3 regions of the Cupriavidus sp. GW821-FHT02F09 genome follow, and region 2 is predicted to be linked to each of the others. Evidence: predicted binding sites of a transcription regulator. Region 2 holds the regulator's gene; each other region holds the start of a gene.
What was found. The regulator LexA, encoded in region 2, represses DNA repair genes until DNA is damaged. The targets are predictions, from matches to a motif close to ACTGTATNNNNATACAGT.
Positions count from the first base shown of each region.

Region 1 (11,365 bases), on a different contig from region 2:
CGGATCGGGACGGCGCGGAGCCGGCCCCAAGTCCTCAAGCCGGATGGCGCCTGACGAAGAACAACGCCGCGCCCACGGCCACCAGCACGCTGCCGAAGATCCGGTTCTGCCAGCGCACCGCGCGCGCATTGCGGAACAGGCCGCGCATGCGCGAGGCCAGCAGCGCGTAGCCGTGCATCACCACCAGGTCCACGCCGCACATGGTCGCGGCCAGGATGGCAAGCTGGGGCCCGAGCGCATGGGCCGGATCGATGAACTGCGGCAACACCGCCACCATGAAGATGATGCCCTTGGGGTTGGTCACATTGGTTAGCAAGCCCGTGGCAAAACGCCGGCGCGGACTCAGCGCGGCGACGCGCGGCGCTTCCGTACCCGGCACGGCATCGTCCTGGCCGCCGTCCACCCGCGCGCGCCATTGCTGCACGCCGATATAGATCAGGTAGAGCGCACCGATCGTCTTGACCACGGCAAAGGCGTGCTCGGAGGCCACCAGCAGCGCGCCCAGGCCACCGCCAGCCACCAGCAGGATGATGACCAGCCCGGTCTGCAAGCCAAAGATCGTGGTGGTGGTCTTGCGCAGGCCATAGGACAGGCCATGGCTCATCGACAGCACCGCGCCGGATCCCGGCGACACGGCAATCACCCAACAGGCCGCGAAATAGGCCAGCCAAACATCCCAACGCATTGCGTTACTCCTTGAAAATAAACTGTCTTGAATCTGCCTGGAAGCCTGGAAGCCTGGAGCGCCCAGGTCAGAACGGATGGAAGCCCGTCAGGAACTGATCTATCTGTTCCGCCTGGCGCTGGTCGCGCGCGGCCTCTCCCGCCTCCAGCACGACCGCCTGGTAGACGTGCACGCCCGACGCCACCAGCCGCGCCGTCAGCCTGCGTGGCGACTGGTCCTGCGGCGATACCGCGGCTACCTGCACCTCCACGCCCTCGAGCGCCACGGCCGGCGATGCGGCCGACATCACCGTTACCTTGCGGGTCTTGACCGCTTCGGCGGGATGCGGCCCGAGGTTGCCGAGCAAGCCCTTCTGCATGGAATCCAGCGCCGCCTGCCGCAACTCGGCGTCATCGGCGGGCAAGGTCACCACGCCCACGGCGAACAAGGTCTCGTCGACCCGGGCCGCGTCCATCGTCATGGGCAGCTTGCGCCCGGCAATCGCCACCTCGCGCGCAGCGCCGGATGGCTTGCCGGGATAGAGCGCCGCGTAGGCGCCTTCGTTGGACTGGATGGTGCGCCAGTCATAGCGGGGTGAACAGGCGATCAGCCCGGCGCCGAGCGCGCCCAGGACGATGGCTTTGGCAAGCAGGGACTGCGGCAAGCGGAAGAACCGTGGAAACCAGGCGTGGGGCATCAGGGCGGCGAATGCGGAAATAAGCCGCTATTATCGTAGAACCCGCGTGCCAGCGCTCATCCACATTGCCCGCCAATGCAAACCCAGCCATCGATCCAGCCAATGCAGCCATCCCCCCGGGGTGTCCTTGGCACCGCACGCCGTACCGGCGCGGCGATGCTCGGCGCCATGCTGGTCGCGGCAAGCACGAGCGCCCTGGCCGCCACGGCCCACCTGCCCCCCGTCAACGATCTCGCCGCCCAGGCCTCCGCTGCGGCCAGCCGGGGCGAGCCCCTGGTGGTGCTGGTGACACTGCCGGGCTGCGTGTACTGCGAAACGGTGCGCCGCAACTATCTCGGCCCGCAAGCCGCGGCGGGAGAAATCGAGGCGCGCGAGCTCGACATGACCGCCGACACGCCGCTGCGCAACACCGATGGCAGCATGACCACCGCGCGGGAATGGGCCCGCAGCCGCAATGTGGCGGTAGCGCCCACGGTGCTCTTCCTCGACGCGCGCGGCCGCTCCCTGGCCACGCCGCTGCGCGGCATGCAGCCCGATTTCTATGGCGCCTACCTTGAGCAGGCGCTGGACCAGGCCCGCTCGGCCTTGGCAAGCAAGGCGCATTGAGGCGCACAATGGCGCACCCGACTGCGGCCAATCGTCGCATCCGCGGCGGCTCGGTGAATGCAGCCGGCAGCGCCTCGGCAGCGGCAGTAGAATAGTGGCTTGTCTGACCTGTCGGCGAGCATCATGACGACCTCCGCTTCCCCCACCGCACCCACCCCGGCAAGCACCGCCTCGCGCAAGCTGTGGCCTGTGATCGCCGCCGTGCTGCTGGTTGCCGTGCTGGGCTGGTTCGGCTATCGCGCCATCGCCCCCGCCAATGCGGCGCCGCCCGCCACGTTCACGCTGCTGTCCGGCGAAAAAGTCAGCACCGCCGATCTCAAGGGCAAGGTCTACCTGGTCAACTTCTGGGCCACCAGCTGCGTCACCTGCGTCAAGGAAATGCCGGACATGGTCCGCACCTATGACAAGTTCAAGGACAAGGGCCTGGAGTTCGTCGCCGTGGCAATGAGCTATGACCCGCCCATGTACGTGATGAATTATGCGCAAACGCGCAAGCTGCCGTTCAAGGTGGCAATGGATTCCGACGGCGCGGCCGCCAAGGCATTCGGCGAAGTGCAGCTGACCCCGACCACCTTCGTGATCGACAAGGACGGCCATATCCTCAAGCGCTATGTGGGCGAGCCCGAGTGGGACGCGCTGCACAAGCTGCTCGACGGCGCGCTCGCCAAGGCGGCCTGAGCCACTGCCTGGCCCACTGACTGGCCCGCCGCCTCCGCCCAGAAAGGTGCCTTCCATGGCACCTTTTTTTATTGCCGGGCGCCGTCGCGCAATGCCCGGCTTGCGCAGCACGGCTGTATGGATATACAGTTGCCAGCAGCTTTCCCCGCCCATGCCGGCCAGCGCACTTGCGCCCGGCATCCCCTAAGGCCCCCGCTCCGTGTTACTCGATCCCGATCCCAGCGCCGTGCTTTGCGACGCACCCGCCGTCAAGCAGCCCGATACCGTGGATGCCGCCGCCCCCGAGACGCCGGCTTACCTGTCCACCCTGAACCCGGAACAGCGCGCGGCCGTGACGCACGAGCCCGCCGCGCCGCTGCTGATCATCGCCGGTGCCGGCTCGGGCAAGACCAACACGCTGGCGCACCGCGTTGCCCATCTGGTGCTGGGCGGCGCAGACCCGCGCCGCATCCTGCTGCTGACGTTCTCGCGCCGCGCGGCGTCGGAGATGGGGCGGCGGGTCGAGCGCATCGTCGACCAGGCGCTGGGCATGCAAGCCTGCGGGGCGGGGCGCGCGGCACTCACATGGTCCGGCACCTTCCACGCCATCGGCGCGCGCCTGCTGCGCGAGTACGCGGAAACGCTTGGCCTGTCGCCCAGCTTCACCATCTGCGATCGCGGCGACGCCGCCGACCTGATGAACGTGGTGCGGCACGACCTGGGCCTGTCGGCCCAGGCTTCGCGGTTCCCGCGCAAGGAAACCTGCCTGTCGATCTACTCGCGCGTGGTCAACACGCAGGCGCCGCTCGAAGACGTGCTCAAGCAATGGTTCCCACGCTATGCCATGTGGACGGATGCGCTGCGCGGACTATTTGCCGGCTATGTGCAAGCCAAGCAAAAGCAGCAGGTGCTCGACTACGACGACCTGCTGCTCTACTGGGCGCAGGCACTGGCCGAGCCCGCGCTGGCGCAGGACATGGGCGCGCGCTTCGACCACGTGCTGGTGGACGAATACCAGGACACCAATGCGCTGCAGGCTGCCATCCTGCTCGCGCTCAAGCCCGACGGGCGCGGCCTGACGGTAGTGGGCGACGATGCCCAGTCGATCTACGCCTTCCGTGGCGCCACGGTGCGCAATATCCTCGATTTTCCCGCGCAGTTCACGCCGGCCGCGGACATGGTCACGCTGTCGCAGAACTACCGCTCCACCCAGCCCATCCTGGCCGCCGCCAACGCGGTGATCGGGCTGGCGACCGAGCGCTATACCAAGGACCTGTGGTCGGAGCGCGGCTCGGCCGAGAAGCCGGAGATCGTGGTGGTCAACGACGAGGCGGACCAGGCCCGCTATGTGGTCGAGCAGATCCTCTCGCGGCGCGAGGCCGGGCTGGCGCTGCTGTCGCAGGCGGTGCTGTTCCGCGCCGCCGACCACAGCGCGCAGCTGGAGATCGAGCTGGTCCGGCGCAATATCCCGTTCGTGAAATTCGGCGGCTTGAAGTTCCTGGAATCCACGCACGTGAAGGATGTGCTGGCGGTGGTGCGCTGGCTGGAAAATCCGCGCGACCGCATGGCAGGCTTCCGCAGCCTGCAGCTATTGCCGGGCGTGGGGCCCAAGACTGCCGCTCGCGTGCTCGATGCGGTGGAAATCGCCACCGAGCCGCTATTTGCCCTGGAGTCCTTTGAGGCGCCGCCAGCCGCCGCCGAGGCCTGGCCCGACCTGCTGGCGCTGGCGCGCAGCCTGATGGCCCCGGCTGCGCCGTGGCCCTCCGCCTTCGAGCAGGTGGTGGCGTGGTACCAGCCGCACCTTGAGCGCCTGCACGACGACGCGCCCGCGCGCGCTGCGGACCTGCAGCAACTGGAGCGTATCGCCGCCACCTACGCGTCGCGCGAGCGCTTCCTGACGGAACTCACGCTCGACCCGCCGGACGCATCGAGCGACGAATCCGGCGTGCCGCTGCGCGACGAGGATTACCTGATCCTGTCCACCATCCACTCGGCCAAGGGCCAGGAATGGAAGGCCGTCTATGTGCTCAATGCCGTCGACGGCTGCATGCCTTCGGACCTGGCCACCGGCACCACCGAGGAAATCGAGGAAGAGCGCCGGCTGCTATATGTCGCCATGACCCGCGCCCGCGACCACCTCGACATCGTGGTGCCGCAGCGGTTCTATGTGCACCAGCAGACCGCCTATGGCGACCGCCATGTCTACGCCTCGCGCACGCGCTTTCTGCCTAACCGCGTGATGCCGCTGTTCCACAGCCGGTCCTGGCCGCCGCCCCCGCCGGTGGCGGACGCGCCGGCCAAGGCGCCGCTGCCCAGGCTCGACCTGGCCGGGCGCATGCGCGATATGTGGAAATGAGGCTGCGCGGCCAAGGCGCGTGTCAGTTGACCGCCGCGCCAGCCGTGCGCACCACCTCCACCAGCGCGCCGGCGCGCAGTTGCGCGGCAATGACTTCGATGTCGTCGGTCATGTAGCGATCCATCGCCAGGAACGGCACGCGTTCGCGCACGAAGGCAAAGACCGCGCGGCCCGCCGGCGACAGGCTTTCCACCGCGCCGGCCAGCTCGGCGGCCTGGCAGGCTGCGAGCAGTTCCACGGCGAGGATGTACTGGTTGTTGTCGATGATGCGGCGCGCATTGCGCGCGCCGATCAGGCCCATGCTCACCACGTCCTGGTTGTCGCCGTTGGACGGCACGCTCTGGATGCTGGCCGGGCTGCAGATGGTGCGGTTCTCGGCGATCAGCGCGGTGGCCGGATACTGCGCGCCGGCAAACCCGCAGCTCAGGCCCTCGTTGGCGGCCGCCAGGAAAGCCGGCAAGCCGTTATTCAGGTGCGGGCTGAGCAGGCGGTTGAGGCGGCGCTCCGACACCACGCCAAGCTGCGTGGCCGCGATGGCGAGGAAGTCCATGGCGAACGCGACTTGCTGGCCGTGGAAATTGCCGCCGTGGAACAGCTCGCCGTCGTCGAAGAACAGCGGATTGTCGTTGGACGAATTCAGCTCGCGCTCGACCACGGTGGCGCAGTGCCCCAGCGTGTCGCGCACCGCGCCCAGCACCTGCGGGATGCAGCGCAGCGTGTAGGCCTTTTGGATAAACACACCGGTGCCGGTGTTCTTCTCGTCGCCGGCGCGGGTCTTCATTTCCCCCGCCAGCTGGCCATGCCCTGAGAGGCGCGTGGAACCCGCCAGCAGCGCGCGCAGGTTGGCCGCTGATTGCACCTGGCCCGGATGCGGCTTGGCAATGTCGTGGCCGTGGGTCATGAAGGCGTCGGCCGAGGCGTTGAGCCCTTCCAGCGCCAGCGCCGCGATGATCTCGGCCTGCGTCACCTGGGCGCGCATGGTTTCCAGCAGCAGGCACGCCATGCCGGTCATGGCCGAGGTGCCGTTGATCAGGGCCAGCCCTTCCTTGTGGGACAGCTTGATCGGCTCGATGCCATGCTCGCGCAACACCTGCGCGGTGGGCGCGGTGGTGCCGTCGGCCAGCAGCACCTTGCCTTCGCCGATCAGCGTGATGGCGATATGCGACAGCGGCGCGAGGTCGCCGCTGGCGCCGAGCGAGCCCACCTGCGGCACGGCGGGCGTGACGCCCGCCTCGACATAACGCAGCAATTGCTCGATCACCAGCGGGCGTACCGCCGAATAGCCCCGCGCCAGCGCATTGGCGCGCGCAACCATCATCGCGCGCACCTCTTCGCGCCCGAACAACGGGCCCACGCCGGCGCAGTGGCTGCGCAACAGGTTCTCCTGCAGGGCGCCGGCATGCTCGATATCCACCCAGTTATGCACCAGCTCGCCAAAGCCGGTGGACACGCCATAGATGGGGATATTGGACGAGGCAAGTTCCTCGAAACGCGCACGCGCATCCGCCACATGGGCACGCGCAGCCGGGTCCAGGCTGGCCGGGCGACGGCCTCGCGCCACCTGCGCCAGCGCCGCGGCGGTGAGTTGCTGGCCATCGACCTCGACGGCCGTGCCGCCCAGGCGGCTGGATGCGTGCTGGCTGGATACCTCGTTCATTGCGTGTTCCGGGTGAGCTGTTCGGGCCCGCGAGTGTATCAAGAGATGTTGACTCGAAGCGCACATCGGCCGGTTCGCCCGGAAACGCAGGAAACGCTGGAAGCGCTACAGCCCGTAGCGCTTGATCTTGTCGTACAGCGTGGCCTTGCCCACCTGCAGCAGATCCGCCGCCTGGCTGACCGCGCCGCCGGTGCGCGCCAGCGTATCGGCGATGACGGCACGCTCGTAGTGCTCCATGCGCTCCTTGAGCGGCGTGGAGTCGTCGAGCGCATCGGCGCGCGTGCCGCCCTCGGGCACGCCCAGCACCAGGCGGTCGGCGGCGTTGCGCAGCTCGCGCACGTTGCCGGGCCATGCGCGCTGCATCAGCGCCTGGCGCTGCAGCTCGGAGAGGATGGGCACGGGGCGCTGGTAGCGCACCGCCGCCACCAGCATGAAATGCTCGAACAGCGCAACGATGTCCTCGCGCCGCTCGCGCAGCGGGGGCAACGGGATGGTGACCACGTTGAGCCGGTAGTACAAATCCTCGCGGAACGTGCCTTGCGCCACCAGCGTCTCCATATCGCCCTTGGCCGCGGCCACGATGCGCACGTCGATGGCGATGGAGGCATTGGAGCCGAGCCGCTCCAGCGTGCCCTCCTGCAGCACGCGCAGCAGCTTGACCTGCAGCGCCAGCGGCATGCTCTCGATCTCGTCGAGGAACAGCGTGCCGCCCGAGGCGTGCTCGAGCTTGCCCACGCGGCGCTTGCCGGCGCCGGTAAACGCGCCGGCCTCGTGGCCGAACATCTCGCTCTCGAAGATGGCCTCGGGCACCGCGCCGCAGTTCAGCGCGACAAAGGGCGCTTGGTGGCGCGGCGACAAAGCATGCAGGCTGCGCGCCACCAGTTCCTTGCCGGTGCCGGTCTCGCCGTTGATCATCACGGGGACATCCGTGGCGGCCACGTTGGCCACCAGCGTGCGCACCTGCTCGATGGCCGGCGAGCGCCCGATGATGCGCGTGCCCGCGGCCGGGCCGGCCAGCTCGCGCCGCAACGCGCGGTTCTCCAGCTCCAGCGCGCGCCGCTCCAGCGCACGGCGCACGGTTTCGGTCAGGCGGTCGGCGCCAAAGGGCTTCTCGATAAAGTCGTAGGCGCCTTCGCGCATGGCCTGTACCGCCATGGTGATATCGCCGTGGCCGGTGACCAGGATCACCGGCACGCCCGGCGCCGCGTTGCGGCAGTGCTGCAGCAGGTCCAGCCCGCTGGCGCCGGTGAGGCGCACGTCCGTCACCAGCACGCCGGGAAACTCCGGCGACAGGTGCGGCATGGCGGCCTCGGCCGAGGGCAGCGCCAGCACGGAGAAGCCAGCCAGCTCCAGGCTCTGCGCGGTGGCCTGGCGTACCAGGGGTTCGTCTTCGACGAACAGGACACGCAATCCGTCTTGCATGGCAATGCTCACTCAGTATGGGTGGGAGAGATGGAAGTGGCGGCGTCGCGGGGCGCGGCGCCTTCGGGCGCGGGCGCGCGCCGCAGCATCACCACGAATTCCGCGCCGCCGCCGGGCCGGTCGGCCGCGCTCAGCTGCCCGCCGAACTCGCGCACGATGGACGACGAAATGGCCAGTCCCAGGCCGAGTCCCTGGCCGATCTCCTTGGTGGTGAAGAAGGGTTCGAACAGTCGTGGCAAGGCGTCGGCCGCGATGCCGGTGCCATTGTCGCGCACCGCGATGCTGACCGTGCCGCCGTGCTCGCTCACAGCCACTTCCACGCAGGGCGCGTGCGGCGCCGCGGTTGCCAGCGCATCGAGGGCGTTGCCGATCAGGTTGAGCAGCACCTGCTCGAGCTTGAGCTCATCGGCCCACACCGCCGGCCCGGGCGGCTGGGACAAGCCCTCCACCTTCAGCGCAACATGGGCCAGGCGCGGGGCCATCAGCGCCAGCACGTGGTCCAGCGCGGCGCGCACATGCACCGCGTGCCGTCGCTGGCGCGCCTTGCCGGCGAACAGCTTGAGCTGCCCGGTAATCTTGCCCATGCGCGTGGTGAGGTCGGCGATGGCAACGAGGTTGCCGGCGGCCGCATCGAGCTGCCCGCGCTCGAGCAGCACGCGGGTGTTGTCGGAAAACGTGCGCAGGGCCGCCAGCGGCTGGTTCAGCTCATGTGTGATGCCCGCGGCCATCTGGCCCAGCGCCGCCAGCTTGCTGGCCTGCACCAGTTCATCCTGCGCCGCGCGCAGCTCGCTCTCGGCGCGGGTGCGCTCCGCCACCTCGGCTTCCAGCTGCTCGTTGATGGCCATCAGGTCGGCGGTGCGCGCCTCCACCCGGCGCTCCAGCTCGTCGTAGGCGGCTTCGAGCAGGCGCCTGCCGTATTCGATATCGCGCGCGCGCTGCCGGCGCTGGCGCCAGTTGAACAGCAGCAGGCACATGCAGGCATAGGCCAGCGCCGCCCCGACGGTGGCATTGCGCGCGCTGGCCAGCACCGGGTCCAGCGCGGCCATCACCTGCATGGTCCAGTCGGCCGGGCCCACCTTGCGGCTGATCTCGAGGTAGCGCTCGGCGTTGCTGCCGGTACCGATGCGCACCAGCCGCGCGCCCTCGCCCAGCACGGTCCGGCCGAGCCATTGCGTAACGGGGGATTGCAGCGCCTCCAGCGGCAGCGGCCTGACCTCCTGGTCATGGTACTGGCGCGTGCGGTCCAGCTCGGTTTGCAGCTCGCTTGGCAGCGGCTGCAAGGTGCGGTACTGCCAGGCGGGCACCGAGGAAAGGAAGATCACGCCATGCTCGTCGCTCACCATCACCGGCTCGGCGCCGCCGGCGCCAGCGCGCTGGAACCACTCCAGGTTGAGCTTGACCACGGTCACGCCCACCACGCGCCCCCCCACCTTCACGGGCTGCGCAATATAGTAGCCGGGCTCATCGCTGGTGATGCCGATGGCGTAGAACCGCCCGATCTCCCCGCGCGATGCGCTCTGGAAGTAAGGCCGGAAGCGGTAATCGGTGCCGACAAAGCTGCCCGGCTCGTCATGGTTGCTGGCGGCCAGCGCGAGGCCGTTGGCGGCAATGACATAGGTGGCCGAAGCCCGCGCGCGACGGTTGACTTCGGACAGGTAGCGGTTGGCCGCCGCCACGCGCACGGGATCGCCTGGCGCGGCCAGCAGGTCATGGACAAAGGGATGGAGCGAGACCAGCGCGGGGAGGAACTCGTAGCGGTCGAGCGTGCTTTCCAGCGTGGCCGCGTAACGATCGGCGCGGGTGGCCGTGGCTTGCTGCAGCCCGTCGATGCCGCGCTGCATCGAAACCAGCCAGGTCAGCGAGCACAGGACGACCAGGCCGACGGCGAGCGCCGCGGCAAAGCCCCGCCAGGTTCCGCCGCCATCGCCTGGCGCATGCACCAGGCGGGCGGAAGCGGGATCATGCACGGCGAGGAAATCGTCGGAATGTGGCATCGGCGCATGCGAAGGGACACGCGCCGATGATACCCGCTGGCGAGCGGCGCCGGCTGGCGCCGCCGCTCCGGAGGCCGGGACCTCAGCGGACGCCGGGGCCGGCTTCGGCAAGTTCGGCCGTTTCATCGCCGCCATGGCGCAGCATGCGGTCAAGCTGCGCGCGGTCGAGTTCGTGCTCCCACGCCGACATCACCACCGTCGCCACGCCATTGCCGATGATATTGGTCAGCGCGCGGCATTCGCTCATGAAGCGGTCGATACCGAGGATCAGCACCATGCCCGCCACCGGAATGTCCGGCACCACCGCCAGCGTGGCGGCCAGCGTGATGAAGCCGGAGCCGGTCACGCCGCTGGCGCCCTTGGAGGTGATCATGGCCACGCCCAGGACGGTGAGCTGCTGCAGCAACGTGAGTTCGATGCCGGTGGCCTGGGCGATGAAGAGCACCGCCATGGTCATGTAGATGTTGGTGCCATCCAGGTTGAAGGAGTAACCCGTGGGCACCACCAGCCCCACCACCGATTTGGAGCAGCCCAGCTTTTCCAGCTTTTCCATCAGGTGCGGCAGCGCCGCCTCCGACGAGCTGGTGCCCAGCACGATCAGCAGTTCCTCCTTGATGTAGGAGATGAAACGGAAGATGTTGAAGCCTGTCAGGCGCGCAACCGTGCCCAGCACCACCACCACGAAGACGATCGCGGTGAAGTAGAAGGTGCCGATCAGCTTGAGCAGCGGCACCAGCGAGCCCAGGCCGTACTTGCCGATAGTAAAGGCCATCGCGCCGAACGCGCCCAGCGGGGCCACCTTGGTAATCACGTGAACGATGTGGAAGAACACCTTGGAGACCTGCTCGACGAAGTCGAACACGATCTTCGAGCGGTCACCCATGGCCGCCAGCGCCGAGCCGAAGAACAGGGAAATCAGCAGGATCTGCAGGATGTCGCCATTGGCGAACGCGCTGACCATCGTGTCCGGGATGATGTGCATGAAGAACTCGACCGTGCTCTGGCCATGCGCCTGCGTCACGTACTGCGAGATCGCCTTGGTGTCGAGCGTGGCCGGATCGATGTTGAATCCCACGCCCGGCTTGAGCAGGTGCGCGGACAGCAGGCCGATCAGCAGCGCGAAGGTGGAGATCACCTCGAAGTACAGCAGCGCCTTGCCGCCGACCCGGCCCACCTTCTTCATGTCGCGCATGCCGGCGATGCCGGACACCACGGTACAGAAGATGATCGGACCGATGATCATCTTGATCAGCTTGATGAAGCCATCCCCCAGCGGCTTCATGGCTACGCCCGTAGCGGGCCAGAAATGCCC
Region 1 covers NZ_JBWKVH010000008.1:28,491-39,855, reverse strand. Annotated here, with positions in the region: gene AC07XB_RS11735 (LysE family transporter) at 35-685, opposite strand; gene AC07XB_RS11730 (hypothetical protein) at 753-1,361, opposite strand; gene AC07XB_RS11725 (thioredoxin fold domain-containing protein) at 1,464-1,967, shown strand; gene AC07XB_RS11720 (TlpA disulfide reductase family protein) at 2,091-2,645, shown strand; gene AC07XB_RS11715 (ATP-dependent helicase) at 2,911-4,980, shown strand; gene cmdF (tyrosine 2,3-aminomutase) at 5,003-6,637, opposite strand; gene AC07XB_RS11705 (sigma-54-dependent transcriptional regulator) at 6,743-8,059, opposite strand; gene AC07XB_RS11700 (sensor histidine kinase) at 8,068-10,053, opposite strand; gene AC07XB_RS11695 (dicarboxylate/amino acid:cation symporter) at 10,136-11,365, opposite strand, start outside.
Region 1: AC07XB_RS11715 (ATP-dependent helicase) is a predicted target of LexA. The motif match lies at 2,758-2,775, and genes of this name have one in related genera.

Region 2 (9,225 bases):
CCCAGCGCCGAAGCAATGAACAGCGTGATCGCGCCGCCCGTCTCCGCGCAAAAGCCGCCTACCGGCTTGAGCTTGGTGATCTTCTGGCCCATGGTGCGCACGATGCGCCAGCCGCCAAACATGGTGCCCATGCCGATCGCCACGTAGCAGGAAACGATGACCCAGATCGGCGGCTCCGCACCGCCCTGCGCCACGTGGCCGCTGGCGATCAGCAACATCCAGATGATGCCGATGGTCTTCTGCGCGTCATTGCCGCCATGGCCCAGGCTGTACAGCGATGCCGAGACCAGTTGCAGCCTGCGGAACCAGCGATCGACCCGCGACGGCGGCGTACGGAAGAATGTCCAGGCCACGATCACCATCATCAGCGAGCCAAGCAGGAAGCCCAGCAGCGGCGAAATGACGATAAAAGCCACGGTCTTGAGAAGACCGCCGCCCACCAGTGCGCTGGTGCCGCTCTTGGCCACCGCAGCCCCAACCAAGCCACCGATCAGCGCGTGCGAGGACGACGAGGGAATGCCGTAGTACCAGGTGATCAGGTTCCAGGCAATGGCACCCATCAGGGCACCGAAGATCACGTAGTGATCGACGATGTTGACGTCGATCGTGCCAGTGCCGACGGTTGCCGCCACCTTCAGATGGAAGATGAAAATCGCCACCACATTGCACATGGCCGCCATGGCCACCGCGTGGTGCGGCTTGAGCACGCCCGTCGACACCACCGTGGCAATCGAGTTGGCGGCATCGTGAAAGCCGTTCATGAAATCGAACAGCAGGGCGAGAGCCACCAGCAGGCCAATGACCCACAGGCTCATTTGTATTGTTTGCATGCCGATTTGTGCCTCAGGCGTTTTCCAGGACGATGCCTTCGAGAATGTTGGCGACGTCCTCGCACTTGTCGGTAATGGTTTCGAGCTGTTCGTAGATCGCCTTCAGCTTGATCAGGCGCTTGACGTCCGTTTCGTCGCGGAACAGCTTGGACATGGCGGCGCGCATCACGCGATCAGCCTCGGACTCGAGCTGGTCGATCTGCTGCGCGGTCTTCAGGATGGCGCCGGCATTGCTCATGTCCTCGAGCAGGCCGACCGCGATCTTGACCTGGTCGCAACACTGCACGCAGATGGAGGCCAGCTTGCGCGCCTCATCGGTCAGGCTGGTCACGTCGTACAGCGAGATGGTTTCAGCCACGTCTTCCATCAGGTCGAGGATGTCGTCCATGGTGGTGATGAGCTTGTGGATCTCATCGCGGTCCAGCGGCGTGATGAAGGTCTTGTGCAGCAGGTCGATCGTGTCGTGCGTGATGCGGTCGGCTTTCTTTTCCGTGGCCTGCACGCGGCGAGCGTGGGCCTCGGCATTGGGCAGGTCGTTGACCAGCACTTCCAGCTCGCGGGCGGCGGTCACCGCGCAATCGGCATGCTGGTTGAAGTATTCGAAGAACTTGCCCTCAGTGGGCATGAATCGGCCGAACATGGAATGTTCCTTGTCGAAGCGCGGGGGCGCCGCGGGTAGTTACTGAATCAGGCGGATACGCATTAAACGACAGCCGCCCGAGGGCGGCTGTCATCAAAACGCAATATTTTACAGGTTTGTGCGGCGATGCCGGAGGACTTTGACGCGCGGCAGGCGCGATCGACTGTGGCCATGTGGCCACCGAGCCACGATGCCCGGCAAGCCGCGCCAAGACTGGCTTCAGTTGTCGTTGTCGAAGAAGGCGGGGCCACCGCTGAAGTTGTCGAACTTGGTGAACTGCCCCAGGAACGTCAGCCGCACGGTGCCAATCGGGCCATTACGCTGCTTGCCGATGATGATCTCGGACGTGCCCTTGTCCTGCGAATCGGGGTTGTAGACCTCGTCGCGGTAAATAAACAGGATCACGTCGGCATCCTGCTCGATAGCGCCGGATTCACGCAAGTCGGACATCACCGGGCGCTTGTTCGGACGCTGTTCCAGGCTTCGGTTCAGCTGGGACAGTGCAATCACCGGGCAGTTGAGTTCCTTGGCCAGGCCCTTGAGCGAGCGCGAGATTTCCGAGATTTCGGTGGCGCGGTTTTCGCCGCCACCCGAGCCCGACATCAGTTGCAGGTAATCGATGACGATCAGTCCGAGCTGGCCGCACTGGCGCGCCAGCCGGCGTGAACGGGCGCGCAGCTCCATCGAGCTCAGCGCCGGTGTTTCGTCGATGAACAATTGCGCATCGTTCATGCGCTGGATCGCGTGCGTGAGCCGCGGCCAGTCTTCGTCAAGCAGGCGGCCGGTACGCAGGCGGTGCTGGTCAAGCCGGCCGACCGAGCCCAGCATACGCATGGCCAGCTGCGTGCCCGCCATTTCCATCGAGAACACCGCCACCGGCAGGCCCTGCTCCACCGCCACGTGCTCGCCGATATTTAGCGAGAATGCGGTCTTACCCATGGAGGGGCGCCCCGCCACGATGATCAGGTCGCCGGCCTGCATGCCGCTGGTCATGCGATCCAGGTCGATAAAACCGGTAGGCACGCCGGTGACGTCGGTGCTCGAGTCACGGTGGTACAGCTCGTCGATGCGCTCGACCACCTGGGTCAGCAGCGGCTGGATTTCCTGGAACCCCTTTTGCCCGCGCGAGCCTTCCTCGGCGATGGCGAACACCTTGGATTCCGCCTCGTCGAGCAACTCCCGCACCTCGCGCCCTTTGGGGGCGAACGCCGCGGTAGCGATATCGTCGGCCACCGTCACCAGCTTGCGCAGCACCGAGCGCTCGCGCACGATCTCCGCATAGCGGCGGATATTGGCCGCGCTAGGCGTGTTCTGCGCCAGGGAATTCAGATAGGCCAGGCCGCCCACCTCTTCCGCCTTGCCAGCGCCTTGCAGCGACTCGTAGACGGTGATGACGTCGGCCGGCTTGGTAGCGGCGATCAACCGGGAGATGCTCTGGAAGATCATCCGGTGATCGAAGCGATAGAAATCGGCTTCGTTCAGGAAGTCGGCGATACGGTCCCAGGCGGCATTGTCCAGCAGCAGGCCACCCAGCACCGATTGCTCGGCCTCGATGGAATGCGGCGGTACCTTGAGATTGTCTAGTTGGGGGTCTGCGACAGGCGCGTTCATAGGGGGGGATTATAACGGTCGACGCCAGCGAGCCGGCGGAGAATTCGCAGCCGGCTGTTGGGGCATCCTGCCGTGTGACGGCGGGACAACCGGCCCCGCCCCGTAGCAGTCGGGCAATCAGGCAAGCAAGGGGCGCGGCCAAACAAAAAGGCAGGAGCGCGATGCTCCTGCCTTTTTGTTTGGTCAAGCAAGCGGCGCTGGCATCCGGCTCCCACCAGCCCGAAGGACAAGTGGAAACCGGCAGCAAGGCCGATGCTTAGGCGTGTTCGCCCAGGACGGAAACCGTCACGTCGACCAGCACGTCGGTGTGCAGCGAGACGCTGACCGGGTGGTCGCCAACAACCTTCAGCGGACCATTGGGCAGGCGCACTTGCGCCTTCTCGACCTTGAAGCCTTGGCCAGCCAGGGCTTCAGCGATGTCGGCGTTGGTCACCGAACCGAACAGGCGGCCGTCCACACCCGACTTCTGGGTGATCTGCACGGTCAGGCCATTCAGCTTTTCGCCTTCAGCTTGCGAAGCTGCCAGCTTTTCAGCGGCCGCCTTTTCCAGTTCGGCGCGCTTGACTTCGAACTCGCTGATAGCGGTCTGGGTAGCGCGGCGGGCCTTCTTGTTCGGGATCAGGAAGTTACGGGCGTAGCCGTCCTTCACGCGAACGATGTCACCCAGGTTGCCCAGGTTGATGACTTTTTCAAGCAGAATAATTTGCATCGTGTTTTCTCCTTAACGGACCTAGGGCCGATCAGTTCTTGTGCAGGTCGGTGTAGGGCATCAGCGCGAGGAAACGCGCGCGCTTGATGGCCGTGTCGAGCTGACGCTGATAGTGCGCCTTGGTGCCGGTCAGGCGGGCCGGCGTGATCTTGCCGTTGTCGCCGATGAAATCCTTCAGGGTGTCCAGATCCTTGTAGTCGATCTGTTCCACGCCAGCCACGGTGAAGCGGCAGAAGCGCTTGCGCTTGAACAGCGGGTTTTGCTGTTGGAAGCGCTTCTTGTTCTTGTTGTCACGTTTGACGAATGCCATGATTCAATCCTTTTCGAATGCTTTACATCCAGTGATGTGAAAGACGAGAGCCTTGCTGTTGCGGTGCCTGCGGGCCAGGAATCCTTCGCAGTCGAGCATCGCGCCGAGCGGAGTACGCTCAAGCCGCTGGCCGATCTGACCAATTCCCATGGCGGCGATGGCGAACTCCACCTGCCTGGGCGTTTGCGCCTCGACCGTCTCGCCCGCGTACTGCAAGATGCAGTTGACCACGGGGACCCCGGCCGGGGTGTAACGCAAGGCATCGCGTTCCGCGAGCGTTGCGCAGAGCCTTAACTGGTTCAACGCACTCTCCCGCACCGATGCCCGCACTTGCCGCCGCGGCGATCAACGCCGGCGGCAACCACAACAGTCCGCACTTAGGCGGCCTGGACTTCGCTGGTCTGTTGCGCGGCCTTGCGAGCTTCTTCGCGCTGCACTTCCTTCATCATCGGGGACGGTGCGGTTTCAGCCTTCTTGGTCTGAACGATGAGGTGGCGCAGCACTGCATCGTTGAACTTGAACGCGTGTTCGAGTTCAGCCAGGGTTTCCTTGCCGCATTCGATGTTCAGGCAAACGTAGTGAGCCTTGGCCAGCTTCTGGATCATGTAGGCCATCTGACGGCGACCCCAGTCTTCCACGCGGTGGATCTGGCCTTCCTGGGACGTGACCAGCGTCTTGTAACGCTCGATCATGGCCGGGACTTGTTCGCTCTGGTCCGGATGGACGATAAATACGATTTCGTAATGACGCATTGACGCTCCTTTTGGATAAGCTGCCCGAGCGCCATGTCCGGTGCAGCAAGGTTGAATAGCCTTAAAGTATAGCGTGCTTTTGCCATCCGGAGCAAGCCGCCTCAGTTTTCGGTGAATAGCGCCTGCAGCGCCGCCGGATCCTTTGCCAGTCCTGGCTCCCCAGCCAGAGCCAGCGCCAGGAGCACACGCGCCTTATAAGGATTGAGGTCGCCGGCCGAAACAAAAACGCCCGACGCCGGCCGGGGAGGCGCTGGAATCGCCACATGCCCCGCCCCTGTGCGCGAACTGCGCACCACTGCCACGCCGGCGCCGGCAGCATCCGTTAGCGCCTCCACCAGCGCCTGGTGAACCGACCCGTTGCCAGCAGCAGCCACGACCAGGCCCGACACGCCCGCCTGCGCCAAGGCATCCACCACGATCCGCCCCGGCTCCGCATAGCTAGCCACGATCTCGACCTGCGGCCATACGCAAGGGACCGGCCAGGCCTTGGCCGGCAAGCGCCCGGGGGTGCGCACAAAGCGCACGAGGTTGTCCTGAACAAAACCAATCGGCCCGGATACCGGCGACACAAACGCATTCACCGCCGATGTGTGCGCCTTCATCACGTCGCGCCCCGCGTGAATCTCCTGATTGATCACCAGCAGCACGCCCTTTGCCGTCGCGCCAGCATCCGCCGCTACGCGCACCGCATCCAGCAGGTTCAACGGGCCATCCGCCGACAACGAGGTCGACGGTCGCATCGCAGCCGTCAGCACAACTGGCACCCCACCCACGCAGGCCAGGTGCAGCAGCATGGCCGTCTCCTCCAGGGTATCGGTGCCGTGCGTAATGACGATGCCCGACACATCGGGCTGCGCAGACCAGAACGCCACGCGCTCCACCAGCCTGGACCAGAGCGCGAACGACATGTCCTTGCTATCTACCTGCGCAACCTGCTCGGCTTCGATCCGCGCCACCGTGCCCAGCGCCGGCACCGCATCGAGCAGCGCCGTCACCGGCACCGTCGCCGCCTGGTACTTCGCGCTGCTGGCTGGGTTGGAAGAAGAACCGGCAATGGTGCCGCCGGTAGCGAGCACGACGACACGAGGCAGGAGAGACATGGCGGAAATGAGCTCGGGAGCCCCAGAAAAGTTGAACAGTGCGCAACGCAAGACGCTTCAGGTGCCGCGGATTGTAACCCTCCGCCCACTCGCCACGGCACGCGCCAAGACCCGCGGGACGCACCTGTCAATGCGCAAACTCCCAAAAATTCCGCTTGCACTTCACTCGATACTGTATAAAATCACAGCATACTGTTTAAACATACAGTGCTTTCAAACACCGGCGACCATGGCGACCCTGACACCGCGACAGCAGCAGATTTTCGACTTGATCCGCAGCAGCCTCCAGCACACGGGCTTTCCGCCCACGCGCGCAGAGATCGCCGCCAAGTTTGGCTTCTCCTCACCCAATGCAGCCGAGGAACATTTACGTGCCCTGGCCCGCAAAGGCGTGATCGAGCTCACCCCCGGCGCCTCCCGCGGCATTCGCCTCAAGGTCTCCCGTAGCGACTCCGAGCTACCCGACCAGTTCTCCCTGCCTATGGCTGGCGTCATGCAGCTAACCCTGCCATTGGTCGGGCGCGTCGCAGCCGGCAGCCCGATCCTTGCCGCCGAACACATCGACCGCCAATACCAGGTCGACGCATCGGTGTTCGACGTGCAGCCCGACTACCTCCTCCGGGTGCGTGGTCTCAGCATGCGCGACGCCGGCATCCTCGATGGCGACCTGCTCGCCGTCAAGCGCGCCAGCGAAGCCGCCAACGGCAAGATCGTCGTCGCCCGCCTGGGCGACGACGTCACCGTCAAACGCCTCAACCGCCGCGGCGACACCATCGAGCTGATCGCCGAGAACCCCGACTTCCCCAGCATCATCGTGCAAGCCGGCCGCGAAGAGTTCTCACTAGAAGGCATCGCTGTCGGCCTCATCCGCCCCGGCGCCTTCTGACGAGTGCGGCTGAGGCGGGCGATCCCCGTACAAGCCGACACCCGATTGTGCCAACGCACCCGCGTAGCGGGTACCGCTAACTGTTGTTGCAAGTCACCAGGTGTAGCCATGCTGCCAGCCAACCGCCTCTCCGCCCGTCGCCCCGTCAAGCCCGTGCCCTTTCGCCAATCAAAAGGCGTGCGCATCTACCAGGGCGCGCAACGACGCACCATGGTTGGCAGCATGGCCGCTATCTGCCGAATGCTCGAGCTGGAGGAATCCTCCAAGCTGGCCGGTTAAACAGGTGGCACTAAAAAAATTTGTGCAGAGTACTAGCCATCCGGCTTTTGGCATTGTATGATCTTGTTCTTCGTCGTTCGGCACCAAGCAGAACGACATCGACGGTGGCTGTAGCTCAGTTGGTAGAGTCCAGGATTGTGATTCCTGTCGTCGTGGGTTCGAGTCCCATCAGCCACCCCAGAATTCTTATTAGTATCAACGGCTTACGCTTTACCTAGTCGTTTCACGATACGAACTTTCCCACGGAAAGCGAAATTTTCCCACGGCGCCCTTGGCGCCGTTTTCGTTTTCTGCACTCGCGCGCGCCAAGATCCCTTCTTCCCCCTCTTGCTGTGGCCCACAGCGGTGGATTATTGCTGCCCACGCGCGAGAGTGGCCTCTGCCCCTCCAGCTGGGCTTTGGTGCCGGACTGCCAGCCTTGGGGTCATCGACGAGGGCTCGCGAGTTCGGGGGGCGCGCCCGACGGCTCAATTAATCGGCAAGAGGAAAGCCGAAGACATCCCGCTCCAGGTCTTGCTCGAATGCCACCGTCCATGCGGCCCCAGCTCCGCCAGGATAGCGCCGAGCCTCGCCGCCGGCTACACGGGCGACGATGACCTCCCGCAAGATACGATTCGGCCCGCCGCTCAACGGAGTGCCTTCCTCCGCAGCCACATCGAAGTCCTCTCGTACAAATCCATGCAGTGCGCAAGCCGACTCGAAACCCTCGCGCTCATCCACTGGCAGTTCGTGGAATAATTTTTGAACCATGGCTATCTCCCAAAGCCTCGCCCGGATCCGGGCATGAGCATTTCGGACATCCCGGGACCGCTCGGCCATGCCATCTGCAAGGCAATCACGCTCCAGGAAATCGAGTCCCGGCCCTGCGTATCCTTACGCTGCCCGCAGTAGCTTTCGGTCAAGCCAACCGCTCGGCCAAGCGCCAGCGTCTCATCGGCAGAAACGTCGAACATCCTTCGACCTCGGGGAATAGGTCCGTGGCGGAGCGACATGATGATCGTGGCGCCCGGCGCTAGCAGCTCCGCGATCGAGTTCATCGCAATGGGTCGTTCGGTGGCATCCAGATGCATCCATACTGCAGTCAGGAGTATCAGCTCAAAATGCTCTCGCCTGGATCGCATCGCCGACAGGTGTGGCAGTGAATCATCCACCCACTCGATCGGCAATGCCGCGTGAATGCGTTGCCCCTCTCGACGCAATTCGCCCGTGGGTTCCACGGCCACAACCCGATGTCCCAAGCGGGCGAGCGCGGCCGCATCGCGGCCTGACCCTGCTCCGATATCCAGAATATTGCTGAGCTCACGTGGAAATAGGTGCAGTACGTCTCGGTGGATATCGTCGAACTGGAGGCTCTCGTACTGCTGCACCAATGCGGCCGCGTTCTCGCCATATCCGGCAGTACTTGCTGCTGCTTTTCTCATTCATGTCCCCTTCTCACTCCCAATGGGGGCGCTTCTGTGCTCATGTTCGGCAAGAGAGGCAGCGTGCCCCCCACCGACGGCGGATAGCAAGCAGGCGTGTAGTTTGGCATATTTCAATTACTCGTTGCTTGACCCCGACGAGACTTCCCGTAGACCGCCCTGCTATCCCGCCGGCGGTCTTTTTTTTTGACGGATGCCCCAGGCGGCTCCGATTCACATCCTGAATTGCCAGCCCCCTAGAGGCGCGACGCCGGAATGGCGATGGTTCGCATCGCTTGCGACGCCTGTGGCACAGTATCGCGCTATGCGCCCTCCGTGCGACGGGGTGCTTTCCTTACGTCTACTTGGGAACCTTGGATATGGCCGGCACCAGCCTGCTTCTGCTGATCGACGACATCGCCTCCATCCTCGACGATGTAGCCACCATGAGTAAAGTTGCGGTCAAGAAAACAGCCGGCGTACTAGGCGACGACCTGGCCTTGAATGCGCAGCAGGTCAGCGGCGTGAAGGCAGAGCGCGAATTACCCGTTGTGTGGGCTGTAGCGTTGGGGTCCTTTCGCAACAAGGTGATTCTGGTGCCGGCAGCTCTGGCGATCAGCGCTGCCGTGCCCGCAGCCATCGTGCCACTGCTGATGGCTGGCGGCGCCTTTCTTTGCTACGAGGGATTCGAGAAGATTGCGCACCGTT
Region 2 covers NZ_JBWKVH010000083.1:320-9,544, forward strand. Annotated here, with positions in the region: gene AC07XB_RS38440 (inorganic phosphate transporter) at 1-830, opposite strand, end outside; gene AC07XB_RS38445 (DUF47 domain-containing protein) at 844-1,470, opposite strand; gene AC07XB_RS38450 (replicative DNA helicase) at 1,690-3,081, opposite strand; gene rplI (50S ribosomal protein L9) at 3,338-3,790, opposite strand; gene rpsR (30S ribosomal protein S18) at 3,822-4,100, opposite strand; gene priB (primosomal replication protein N) at 4,104-4,403, opposite strand; gene rpsF (30S ribosomal protein S6) at 4,478-4,852, opposite strand; gene AC07XB_RS38475 (asparaginase) at 4,954-5,952, opposite strand; gene lexA (transcriptional repressor LexA) at 6,182-6,838, shown strand; gene AC07XB_RS38485 (hypothetical protein) at 6,947-7,117, shown strand; tRNA gene AC07XB_RS38490 (tRNA-His) at 7,222-7,297, shown strand; gene AC07XB_RS38495 (hypothetical protein) at 7,589-7,867, opposite strand; gene AC07XB_RS38500 (class I SAM-dependent methyltransferase) at 7,870-8,538, opposite strand; gene AC07XB_RS38505 (DUF808 domain-containing protein) at 8,898-9,225, shown strand, end outside.

Region 3 (11,365 bases), on a different contig from region 2:
GCAGCTTGCCAACCACCACCACCAGCGCGGCGCCGATCACGCCGAACACCAGGTGAGCATGCGGCACGTGCATCTCGAACCACGCGGCGTCCACCGGGTCGCTGACCAGCATTTCACCGGCCAGGTAGCCCAGCAGCGCGGCGCCCAGCACGATGATGATGGGGAAGCGGTCCATGACCTTGAGCAAGATGGTGCTGCCGAACACGATCAGGGGGATCGACAGGCCCAGGCCCAGGATCAGCAGCATCAGCTGGCTGCCTTCCGGCCCCTTCTGCGCTGCGGCGGCCACGGCCACCACGTTGTCGAGCGACATCACCAGGTCGGCGATCAGGATGGTGCGGATCGCGGCCCAGATGTTGTCCTTGGCCGAGTGGCCTTCTTCGTCGTCATCGCCGGTGAGCAGTTGCACGCCGATGTAGACCAGCAGGATGGCGCCGACGATCTTCAGGTACGGCAGGCTCAGCAGCTTGACCGCGGCTACCGTGAGCACCACCCGCATGATGATGGCGGCGGCGCTGCCCCAGAAGATGGCCTTCTTCTGCTGGGCGGGCGGGAGGTTGCGGGAGGCCAGCGCGATCACCACGGCGTTGTCGCCGGATAGCACGATGTTGGTCAGGATGATGGATCCCAACGCAATCCAGAAAGCGGTGGAGGACAGCAGTTCCACGGTAAAGCTCCTCGAGTTTCTTAAATTATGATTCGAACGCCACATTGCATCACCAACAACTGTGCCGCATGCGGAATTTCGGATGTCTGAGTCTTCAGACATGAAGATTTACCGTATCAAGCTTTCGATTCGGTTTCAATCGGCATGTCGCGCACCTTGGGAGATACCCTAGGTAACGGTACTCCAGAATGACATGCCCCCGCACGGAGGCGGGGGCATGGAGAGCCGGTGTGCGGTCGCAGTCACGCGAGCGCTCCGGCTCCGGCAAGCTTTCCCGCCCGGAGGCGGGAGGCTGCAGATCGGTATTTACAGGATCGACTTGAGCAGGCGAGCCATTTCCGACGGGTTCTTGGTGACCTTGATACCGCAGGCTTCCATGATTTCCAGCTTGGCTTGCGCCGTGTCGGCACCGCCCGAGATCAGCGCGCCGGCGTGGCCCATGCGCTTGCCCGGAGGCGCGGTCACGCCAGCGATGAAGCCAACCACCGGCTTCTTCATGTTTTCCTTGATCCAGTAAGCCGCGTTGGCTTCGTCCGGACCACCGATTTCGCCGATCATGACCACGGCGTCCGTTTCGGGATCGTCGTTGAACATCTTCATGATGTCGATGTGCTTCAGGCCGTTGATGGGGTCGCCACCAATGCCGACTGCCGACGACTGGCCCATGCCCAGCGCGGTCAGCTGACCGACTGCTTCATAGGTCAGCGTGCCCGAGCGCGACACCACGCCGATGCGGCCCTTGCGGTGGATGTGGCCCGGCATGATGCCGATCTTGATCTCGTCAGGCGTGATCAGGCCCGGGCAGTTCGGTCCCAGCAACAGGGTCTTCTTGTTGCCCTTGGCCATCTTGTCCTTGAGCTCCATCATGTCGCGCACGGGGATGCCTTCGGTGATGCAGACCACCAGGTCCAGGTCAGCGTCAACGGCTTCCCAGATGGCGGCAGCGGCGCCTGCGGGCGGCACGTAGATCACGGACACGGTGGCGCCGGTCGATGCCTTGGCATCCTTGACGCTTGCGTAGATGGGAATGCCTTCGAAGTCTTCGCCCGCTTTCTTCGGGTTCACGCCGGCAACGAAGCAGTTCTTGCCGTTGGCATAGTCGCGGCAGCCACGGGTGTGGAACTGGCCGGTCTTGCCGGTGATGCCCTGGGTGATGACCTTGGTGTCTTTATTAATCAGAATCGACATGCTGTAATCCTTTGCTTGGCTCAAAGCAGCGCGCGAAGGCCTGGCCCCGGCGCGCTGCTGGCGTTCGTGTTCGCGTCTGGCTTACTTGCCCGCGGCAGCAGCCACGACCTTCTGGGCAGCTTCTTCCATGGTATCGGCGGCGATGATGGGCAGGCCCGAGTCGGCCAGCATCTTCTTGCCGATCTCTTCGTTGGTGCCCTTCATGCGCACGACCAGCGGCACGGACAGCGACACGGCCTTGGATGCAGCGATCACGCCTTCGGCGATCACGTCGCAACGCATGATGCCGCCGAAGATGTTGACCAGGATGGCCTTCAGGTTCGGGTTCTTCAGCATCAGCTTGAAGGCTTCGGTCACCTTCTCGGTGGTGGCACCGCCGCCCACGTCCAGGAAGTTGGCCGGCTCGCCGCCGAACAGCTTGATGGTGTCCATGGTGGCCATGGCCAGGCCAGCGCCGTTCACCAGGCAGCCGATGTTGCCGTCCAGCGAGATGTAGGCCAGGTCGAACTTCGAGGCTTCGATTTCAGCCGGATCTTCTTCGTCCAGGTCGCGGTAAGCGACGATTTCCGGGTGGCGGAACAGGGCGTTGGAGTCGAAGTTGAACTTGGCGTCGAGCGCGATCACCTTGCCGTCGCCGGTCAGGATCAGCGGGTTGATTTCAGCCAGCGAGGCGTCGGTGTCCCAGAATGCCTTGTACAGGCCTTGCAGGGCTTGGCGGGCTTGCGCCACGCTTGCGTCGGGCACGCCGATCTTGCGGGCGATGTCGTCAGCGTCCGCGTCGAGCAGGCCGGCCGACGGATCGATGATCAGCGTGTGGATCTTTTCCGGGCTGTGGGCAGCGACTTCTTCGATGTCCATGCCGCCTTCGCTGGAGGCCATCAGGGCGACCTTTTGCGAAACGCGGTCAACCACCAGGCTGACGTACAGTTCCTTCTTGATGTCAGCGCCTTCTTCGATCAGCAGGCGGTTGACCTTCTTGCCTTCCGGGCCGGTCTGGTGCGTGACCAGGGTCATGCCGAGGATGTTGGTGGCGTAGGTCTTGACCTCGTCGATGCTCTTGGCCACCTTCACGCCGCCGCCCTTGCCGCGGCCGCCCGCGTGGATCTGCGCCTTGACGACCCATACCGGGCCGCCCAGTTGTTCAGCAGCCTTCAGGGCCTCTTCGACCGAGAACGCGGGGATGCCGCGCGGAACCGGCACATTGTATTTGCGCAGGATTTCCTTGCCTTGGTACTCATGGATATTCATGCGTGTTTCCTTTCGGGTAGGCGTAAAAGTGTGGAGATGGAATCTCGGCGGACTGCAGGCCGGCCTGGCTTAGCCAGAAGTGCCGGTTGACCTGCGCGACATGGCGCCGCCGGCGGGGGCGGCGAGCGCCTCCGCTGGCTGCGCCGCCGGGGTCGGTGACCCTTCGGTCTTGATCCTCGGTTTTGGCTGGTGACCATACCAGCGGGGGTAAAACTGGCGTACGACCTCGCCTTCGAAATGCAGGGCATGGCAGCCGTGCAACTGGTAAGGCGGTTCGGTACTGGTGTCTTCGGCACCGCCGTCGCGAATGTTGAACACATCGCCGGCGAATGCCTGGATCGCGGTGGTCGGCAACACGCCGGCCAGCTCGGTCAAATGCGTGCATCCGGCCACGCCCGACAGGCGCTCTTTCACCGACTTGCGGAAACCCTTCATCAGGTTCAGGCCGATCAGCTTGCGGTAGGCCGGGCCGATGGTGTCGCACTGGCCGGGATAAGGCACCCAGTCGGAACAGGCATCGGCGTCCACGACGTTCATGCGCAGGTCAATGGTGACGCGCAGCCACAAATCGTGCAGCGGCTCACCCACCGGGCGCACACCGCCGCCGGCCAGCGGAATCTCGCGCGGCTTGGTGTCAGTCAGGCGCGCTTCGATGTCCCATAGGCCGTCGTCCCTAAGATAAGCCTCCGCCGTGATGGCACGACGGTGACGCAGGGCGCGATTGACGGGCGGGGAAAGCGGCATAACACCAGGCAGGAGCGGGAGAAATGGACGGCTGGGCCGGAAAACCGCAGGATTTTAACATGCCGGACAACGTTGGCCGGGAACAAACTGCGCGCGGCGCTGTTGCCGGGGATTGTCGAGCGACGGGCAAGCCCCGCGCATGCGGAAAAATCACGGCATTGCGGCGGAAACGGCCTAAGGCACAAGGCATGGGCAAGGCGTGAGCAAGGCGCGAAGATTCGGAATACGCCTACTCGCAAAGCAGGTATGCGCCCGAAACCGGTGCAGGACATGGCAGTAACATCACCGCGACATCACTGCGACATCACTTGAACTTGAGGCTGCCACGTCGGCGGACGTCAATCACTGCCATCCAGCCACTCATCCGCCCCTTTTATCACCTGGCTCACCACCGAGCGGGAAAAGCCGCGGGCGACCATAAAGCGGATCTGCTTGGCCTTGTCTTCCGGCGTGGCGGGCGGCGTGCCGAAGCGCTTTTGCCAGACCGCGCGGCCGCGCTCCAGCTCCGACCCGCGCAGGCGATCCTGCAGGTCGGCGAGCTGATCGCCGCCGAGCTGATGGGTGCGGGCTTCCTGCATCACGCGGGCGGCGCCATAGCGGGCCGCGCGCCGGTGCACCAGGCTGTCGACAAAGCGCGCGTTGGATAGCCAGTTCTCGCGCTCCAGCGCATCCAGCAATTGCTCGAGTGCCTCGGGAGACTCGGCATGCGGGGCCAGCTTGCGCGCCAGCTCCGCCCGGCTGTGCTCGCGCCGCGACAGGTAGCCGACGGCGCGGGCTTTCAGGGAGAGAGGAGGACGGGTAGCCATGGGGAAGGCGCGCTTGAACACCGCGCATTATCAATGCGTACTATCAATGCGCTTTATCAATGCGTTATATGGATGCGCTTTGAAAATGCAAACCGGGGCGGCGCGCGTCGCTGCGCGTGCCGCCCCGGGATGGGGATCGCGGCCGGGAATGCCCCGGCCAGCGAAGCTCAGTCTTCGGCGGTGGCCACGGCGCCGGCGGTGGCCGGCGTGCCGTTCATCAGGACCACGCCCAGCGACTCGCGCACCTTGTTCTCGATCTCGTCGGCGATGTCCGGATTTTCGCGCAGGTATTCACGCGCGTTGTCCTTGCCCTGGCCGATCTTCTCGCCCTTGTAGCTGTACCACGCGCCCGACTTCTCGACGACCTTGGCGTCCACGCCGAGGTCGATGATTTCGCCCTGGCGCGAGATGCCCTGGCCGTAGAGGATGTCGAAGAAGGCTTCGCGGAACGGCGGCGATACCTTGTTCTTGACCACCTTGACCTTGGTTTCGTTGCCGATCACCTCATCGCCCTTCTTGATCGAGCCGATGCGGCGGATGTCCAGGCGCACCGAGGCGTAGAACTTCAGCGCATTGCCGCCGGTGGTGGTTTCGGGCGAGCCGAACATCACGCCGATCTTCATGCGGATCTGGTTGATGAAGATCACCAGGCAGTTGGTGCGCTTGATGGTGCCGGTCAGCTTGCGCAGTGCCTGGCTCATCAGGCGGGCCTGCAGGCCCGGCAGCGAATCGCCCATCTCGCCTTCGATTTCGGCCTTGGGCACCAGGGCCGCCACCGAGTCGATCACGATCAGGTCGACCGAGCCCGAGCGCACCAGCGCGTCGGTGATTTCCAGTGCCTGCTCGCCGGTGTCGGGCTGGGAGATCAGCAGGTCGCCGACAGACACGCCGAGCTTGCCGGCATAGTTGACGTCGAGCGCGTGCTCGGCATCGATAAAGGCGCAGGTGCCGCCCAGTTTTTGCATCTCGGCCACGACCTGCAGCGTCAGCGTGGTCTTGCCCGAGGATTCCGGACCGTAGATTTCCACCACGCGGCCGCGCGGCAGCCCGCCGACGCCCAGCGCGATGTCCAGGCCCAGCGAGCCGGTGGACACGACCTGGATATCCTGGTCGATGTCGGCTTCGCCCAGTTTCATGATCGAGCCCTTGCCGAACTGCTTCTCGATCTGGGCCAGCGCGGCCGCCAGCGCCTTCTGCTTTTCGGCGCTTACGCCAGCACCCGCCTTCTTGCCGTCATCCATGGTCGTCCTTCCGTCAATGGTGTATAAATAGGCCGCATGTGGCGCGCTGCCTGCTTTTGCGGGTAACCGCCCGACCCGCGCCGCGCTGCGAACTCCTGATGACAATGAACCTGACAGCAGGGGCAAACATTGGGCAAACGCCGGTAATACGTTCGTTACTAAATTCAGTACGATCCGGCCCGCTCACTGCGCGACCGGATCAAGCGAGTACTGTATAAAAAAACAGTATGCTTGGCAAGTCCCGCACGCGTCATTTGATGTAAAGCGACGACTAAGCCGGGCCAGGGTGGAGACAACCATGCGTATTCTGATCGCCGAAGATGACGATGTGCTGGCAGACGGCCTGACGCGCTCATTACGTCACTCCGGCTATGCCGTCGACCATGTCGCCAGTGGGGTTGAAGCCGACTCGGCGCTCTCGACCCAGACCTTCGACCTCCTGATCCTCGATCTCGGCCTGCCCCGCATGCCCGGGCTGGAAGTGCTCAAGCGCCTGCGCACGCGCGGCGCCATGCTGCCGGTACTGATCCTGACCGCGGCCGACGGCGTCGATGAGCGCGTCAAGGGCCTGGACCTGGGCGCCGATGACTACATGGCCAAGCCCTTCGCCCTGTCCGAGCTGGAAGCCCGCGTGCGCGCGCTGGTGCGGCGCGGCGCCGGCGGCGGCGCCACGCTCACGCACCACGGCCCGCTGGCCTTCGACCAGGTTGGCCGCATCGCTTACCTGAACGAGCAGATGCTGGATCTCTCCGCGCGCGAAGTCGGGCTGTTGGAGATCCTGCTCACCCGCACCGGGCGGCTGGTATCGAAGGAGCAGTTGGTCGACCACCTGTGCGAATGGGGCGAAGAGGTCAGCAACAATGCCATCGAAGTCTACGTGCACCGGCTGCGCAAGAAGATCGAGGTGGGCGGGATCCGCATTGCCACGGTACGCGGGCTGGGCTACTGCCTGGAGAAATTCCAGGCAGCCGTGGCGCACGACTAGAAAGCGCCATTAAAATCAAAATCAGGATCGGCATCAGCGCCGTTTCCCTTTGACGGCATGCCGGCGACACCGCCAAGACCTGCCCGACCACCTCCTCCCCATGAGCCTGCTGCGACTGCCCCGGCGGCGCGCGCGGGCCGCACGGCCCGCGCGCACGCCCTCCCCGCCCGATCAGATCGTCAGCGACGAAACGCTGGCCGACGCCCTGCCGCACCTTGAAGACAGCGCGGGCCATCCGTCGCCGCGTTCGCTGTTCGGTGAAATCCTGGACTGGATGCTGGCACCGCTGCTGCTGCTGTGGCCGATGAGCATTGCCGTGACCTACCTGGTGGCAAAGTCCATTGCCAACGGGCCCTTCGACCGCTCGCTGGAGGCCAGCGCCATCGTGCTGTCGCAGCAGGTGCGCGAGGTCAACGGGCGCGTCACGCTGCAGTTGCCACTGTCCGCGCGCGAAATCCTGCGCGCCGATGAAACCGACAACATCTACTACCAGGTGGTGGGCACGCACGGCGAGTTCGTCGCCGGGGACAACGACATGCCGCTGCCCGGCGAGGACGATCGCGGCCACGCCGGGCTGGTCTCGCTGCGCGACGACCGCATCGCGGGCAACGACGTGCGCGTGGCCTACACCTACGTCGACCTGAAGCAGGCGGGCGACGCGCAGCCGGTGCTGGTGCAGGTTGGCGAGACGCTCGACAAGCGCGCGCGGCTGGCCAATGAAATCATCAAGGGCGTGATCCTGCCGCAGTTCGTGATCCTGCCGCTGGCGGTGGTGCTGGTGTGGTTCGGCCTCACGCGCGGGCTGGCCCCGCTGACTTCGATCCAGCAGCGCATCCGCGCACGCAACCCCGGCGACACCAGCCCCATCGACGAGCGCGCCGCGCCGCAGGAAATCACGCCGCTGGTGGCCTCGTTCAACGACCTGCTGGCGCGGCTCGACGTTTCCGTGCAGACGCAGAAGCGCTTTATCGCCGATGCCGCCCACCAGATGAAGACGCCGCTGGCCGGGCTGCGCATGCAGGCGGAACTGGCGCAGCGCGAGCAATCGCCCGAGGAGCTGCGCAAGTCGCTGGCGCAGATCGCCGGCAGCTCGGAGCGCGCGGCCCACCTGGTGACGCAGTTGCTGTCGCTGGCGCGCATGGAGAACCTGGCCGGCGCCGGCAGCATGGCGCCGCTGGACCTGGCCGCGCTCGCGCGCGAGGTGGTCAAGGACTGGCTGCCGCAGGCGTGGGCGCGCCGCATCGACCTCGGTGTGGATGCCGACGACCACCCGGTGATGGTGCAAGGCAATCGCCTGATGCTTACCGAGATGCTCAACAACCTGATCGACAACGCCATCCGCTACACGCCGGCCGATGGCCGCGCTACCGTGCGCGTCAGCGCGGATGCGTTCGAGCCCTTCGCGTACCTCGAAGTGGAAGACACTGGCCCCGGCATCCCGGTGGCCGAACGCGAGCGCGTGATGGAACGGTTCTACCGCGTGCTCGGCACCAAGACCCAGGGCAGCGGCCTGGGCCTGGCCATCGTGCGCGAGATCGTGCAGCAGCATGGCGGCGATGTCAGCATCCTCGACCACGTCTACCAGACGGAGCCGCGCCTGGCCGGCGCGTGCTTTCGCATCACGCTGCGCCGGCCATCCCCCCTGGAGCCTGCATGACCAACCCCGACCACGCGCGCGGCGGGCGCGACCAGGCCGATCAGTCCGAGCGCCGCGCGTGGCATCGCAACCTGCGCTGGATTGCCGCGTTGCTGTCGATCTGGTTCGTCGTCACCTTCGTGGTCGCCTGGTATGCCCGCGAGCTGCGCTTCAATTTCTTCGGCTGGCCCTTCTCGTTCTGGGTTGGTGCGCAGGGTGCGCTGATCGTCTACGTCCTGATGGCGGCAATCTATGCCTGGCGCATGAACCGCGATGAGAGCGATGACACCGGCGGGCTGCCCGTGCCTGCCCGCCAACATGACGATGCTGCATAGCAAGAAGCCCGGCCCTGCCGCTCGAAGCTGATTTTCGCAAGCCCTTCAGAGACCCTTCGCACCGCAGCGCAGCACCACCAAGCCAGCTTTTTGCCTAGCGTATACCCCGAGCGTTTAGTGGCGAATTCGGCCGAAATTGTCAGAACGCAGTAAGTTTCGCCTCCCACAATCCATTGCAACTTAGGAGGTTGTCGCGCGCCCGCCAGAGAACGCGTGCGCGCCGGCCGCCAACCTGAAAGTTCCGATCACAAACGGAGGAGACAATGGCTAACGCACAGAACGTGGCAATGCCCGGAGGCACAGCGCAGGGCTCGGCGATGACGCCCGAAGAGAGGAAGGTGATCTTTGCCTCCTCGCTCGGGACGGTGTTCGAGTGGTACGACTTTTATCTTTACGGTTCGCTGGCGGCCATCATCGCCAAGCAGTTCTTCTCCGGCCTCGATCCAACCGCCGCCTTCATTTTCGCCCTGCTGGCATTTGCCGCCGGCTTCATCGTGCGGCCGTTCGGCGCGCTGGTGTTCGGCCGCCTGGGCGACATGATCGGGCGCAAGTACACCTTCCTGGTGACCATCCTGATCATGGGGGCCTCGACCTTCATCGTGGGCCTGCTGCCGGGATTTGCCACCATCGGCTGGGCCGCCCCGATCATCCTGATCGGGCTGCGCATGCTGCAGGGCCTGGCGCTCGGCGGCGAGTACGGCGGTGCCGCCACCTACGTGGCCGAGCACGCGCCGCACGGCAAGCGCGGTGCCTATACCGCTTGGATCCAGACCACCGCCACGCTCGGCCTGTTCCTGTCGCTGATCGTGATCCTGGTGTGCCGCAACATGACGGGCGCCAACTTTGAAGTCTGGGGCTGGCGCATTCCGTTCCTGGTCTCGATCCTGCTGCTCGGCGTGTCGGTCTACATCCGCCTGTCGATGAGCGAATCGCCCGCCTTCCAGAAGATGAAGGCCGAAGGCAAGACCTCCAAGGCCCCGCTGACCGAAGCGTTCGGCCAATGGCGCAACCTGAAGATCGTGATCCTGGCGCTGATAGGCCTGACCGCCGGCCAGGCCGTGGTCTGGTACACCGGCCAGTTCTACTCGCTGTTCTTCCTGACCCAGGTGCTCAAGGTCGACGCCACCACCGCCAACCTGCTGATCGCGGGCGCCCTGGTGATCGGCACGCCCTTCTTCATCTTCTTTGGCTCGCTGTCGGACAAGGTCGGGCGCAAGTGGATCATCATGGCCGGCTGCGCGCTGGCGATGCTGACCTACTTCCCGCTGTTCAAGGCCCTGACCCACTACGCCAACCCGGCCCTGGAGCGCGCGCAGCAAAGTGCCCAGATCGTGGTGACCGCGGATCCGAAGCAATGCTCCTTCCAGGGCAGCCCGATCGCCCGCGAAATCGATTTCCGCAGCTCCTGCGACATCGTCAAGCGGACCCTGGCACAAGCTTCGGCCAGCTATGAAGTGGTGGAAGCTCCGGCCGGCACCGTGGCCTCGGTGAAGATCGGCGACAAGGAGATCGCTTCCTTCAACGCCTCGCTGGTACCGGCTGGCCACAGCTTCGACGATGCGAGCAAGAAGCAGATCGCTGCGTTCAAGAAGCAAGTGGGCGAGTCGATGGCCTCGGCCGGCTACCCGACCAAGGCGGACCCCGCGCAGATGAACACCATCATGGTGCTGGTGGTCCTCGTCATCCTGGTGATCTACGTGACCATGGTGTACGGCCCGATCGCGGCCATGCTGGTGGAGATGTTCCCGACCCGGATCCGCTACACGTCCATGTCGCTGCCGTATCACATCGGCAATGGCTGGTTCGGCGGCCTGCTGCCCACCATCTCCTTCGCGCTGGTGGCGCAGAACGGCAACATCTACTACGGCCTCTGGTACCCGATCATCATCGCGGGCGTCACCCTGGTCCTCGGCTCGCTGTTCATCCGCGAAACCAAGGACGTGGATATCTACGCCAACGACTGAAAGCGCGTGAGCCGGCCCGTCGTCCAGGGCACCAGTCTCATGCACGACTGATCCGGTAGTCAGTCGCTCCACCGGCGGGCCGCAAGGTCCGCCGTTTTTTTTGCAGGCTGCAGGGTGCATGCCGTGCTATTCGACGCCCTCAAAACTTTTTGAAGAAGTGGTGTTGACAGCCTCAAAATGCCATGTATAATCTCGGTCTTGTTCGGCGAATTAGCTCAGTTGGTTAGAGCGACGGAATCATAATCCGCAGGTCCGGGGTTCGAGTCCCTGATTCGCCACCATATTCGTTGAAGCCTGGAAACGGGCTACAACAAAAACCCCTCCCGATCGCAAGATCGGGAGGGGTTTTGCTTTTGGGGCTTCTGTTTTCTCGCGATCGATTTCCATCGCTCCCGATCGCAGGCAATCAGCAAACACCGGGGGCCGCTGCACGCCATTCAGGCCCGAGCCTCATCGTGAAAACGGCCCCCTTGGCCATGATCGCTCTCCTGCGATCTGGTGGATCATCATGGGCTGGCCTGGTACATGCGCTTTCGCTACCCTCGCCGGAT
Region 3 covers NZ_JBWKVH010000033.1:42,856-54,220, reverse strand. Annotated here, with positions in the region: gene AC07XB_RS28195 (TerC family protein) at 1-667, opposite strand, end outside; gene sucD (succinate--CoA ligase subunit alpha) at 974-1,855, opposite strand; gene sucC (ADP-forming succinate--CoA ligase subunit beta) at 1,937-3,103, opposite strand; gene AC07XB_RS28180 (DUF2889 domain-containing protein) at 3,173-3,847, opposite strand; gene recX (recombination regulator RecX) at 4,186-4,653, opposite strand; gene recA (recombinase RecA) at 4,821-5,894, opposite strand; gene AC07XB_RS28165 (response regulator) at 6,193-6,879, shown strand; gene AC07XB_RS28160 (sensor histidine kinase) at 6,980-8,536, shown strand; gene AC07XB_RS28155 (DUF4212 domain-containing protein) at 8,533-8,850, shown strand; gene AC07XB_RS28150 (MFS transporter) at 9,114-10,814, shown strand; tRNA gene AC07XB_RS28145 (tRNA-Met) at 11,019-11,095, shown strand.
Region 3: recA (recombinase RecA) is a predicted target of LexA. The motif match lies at 6,104-6,121, and genes of this name have one in related genera.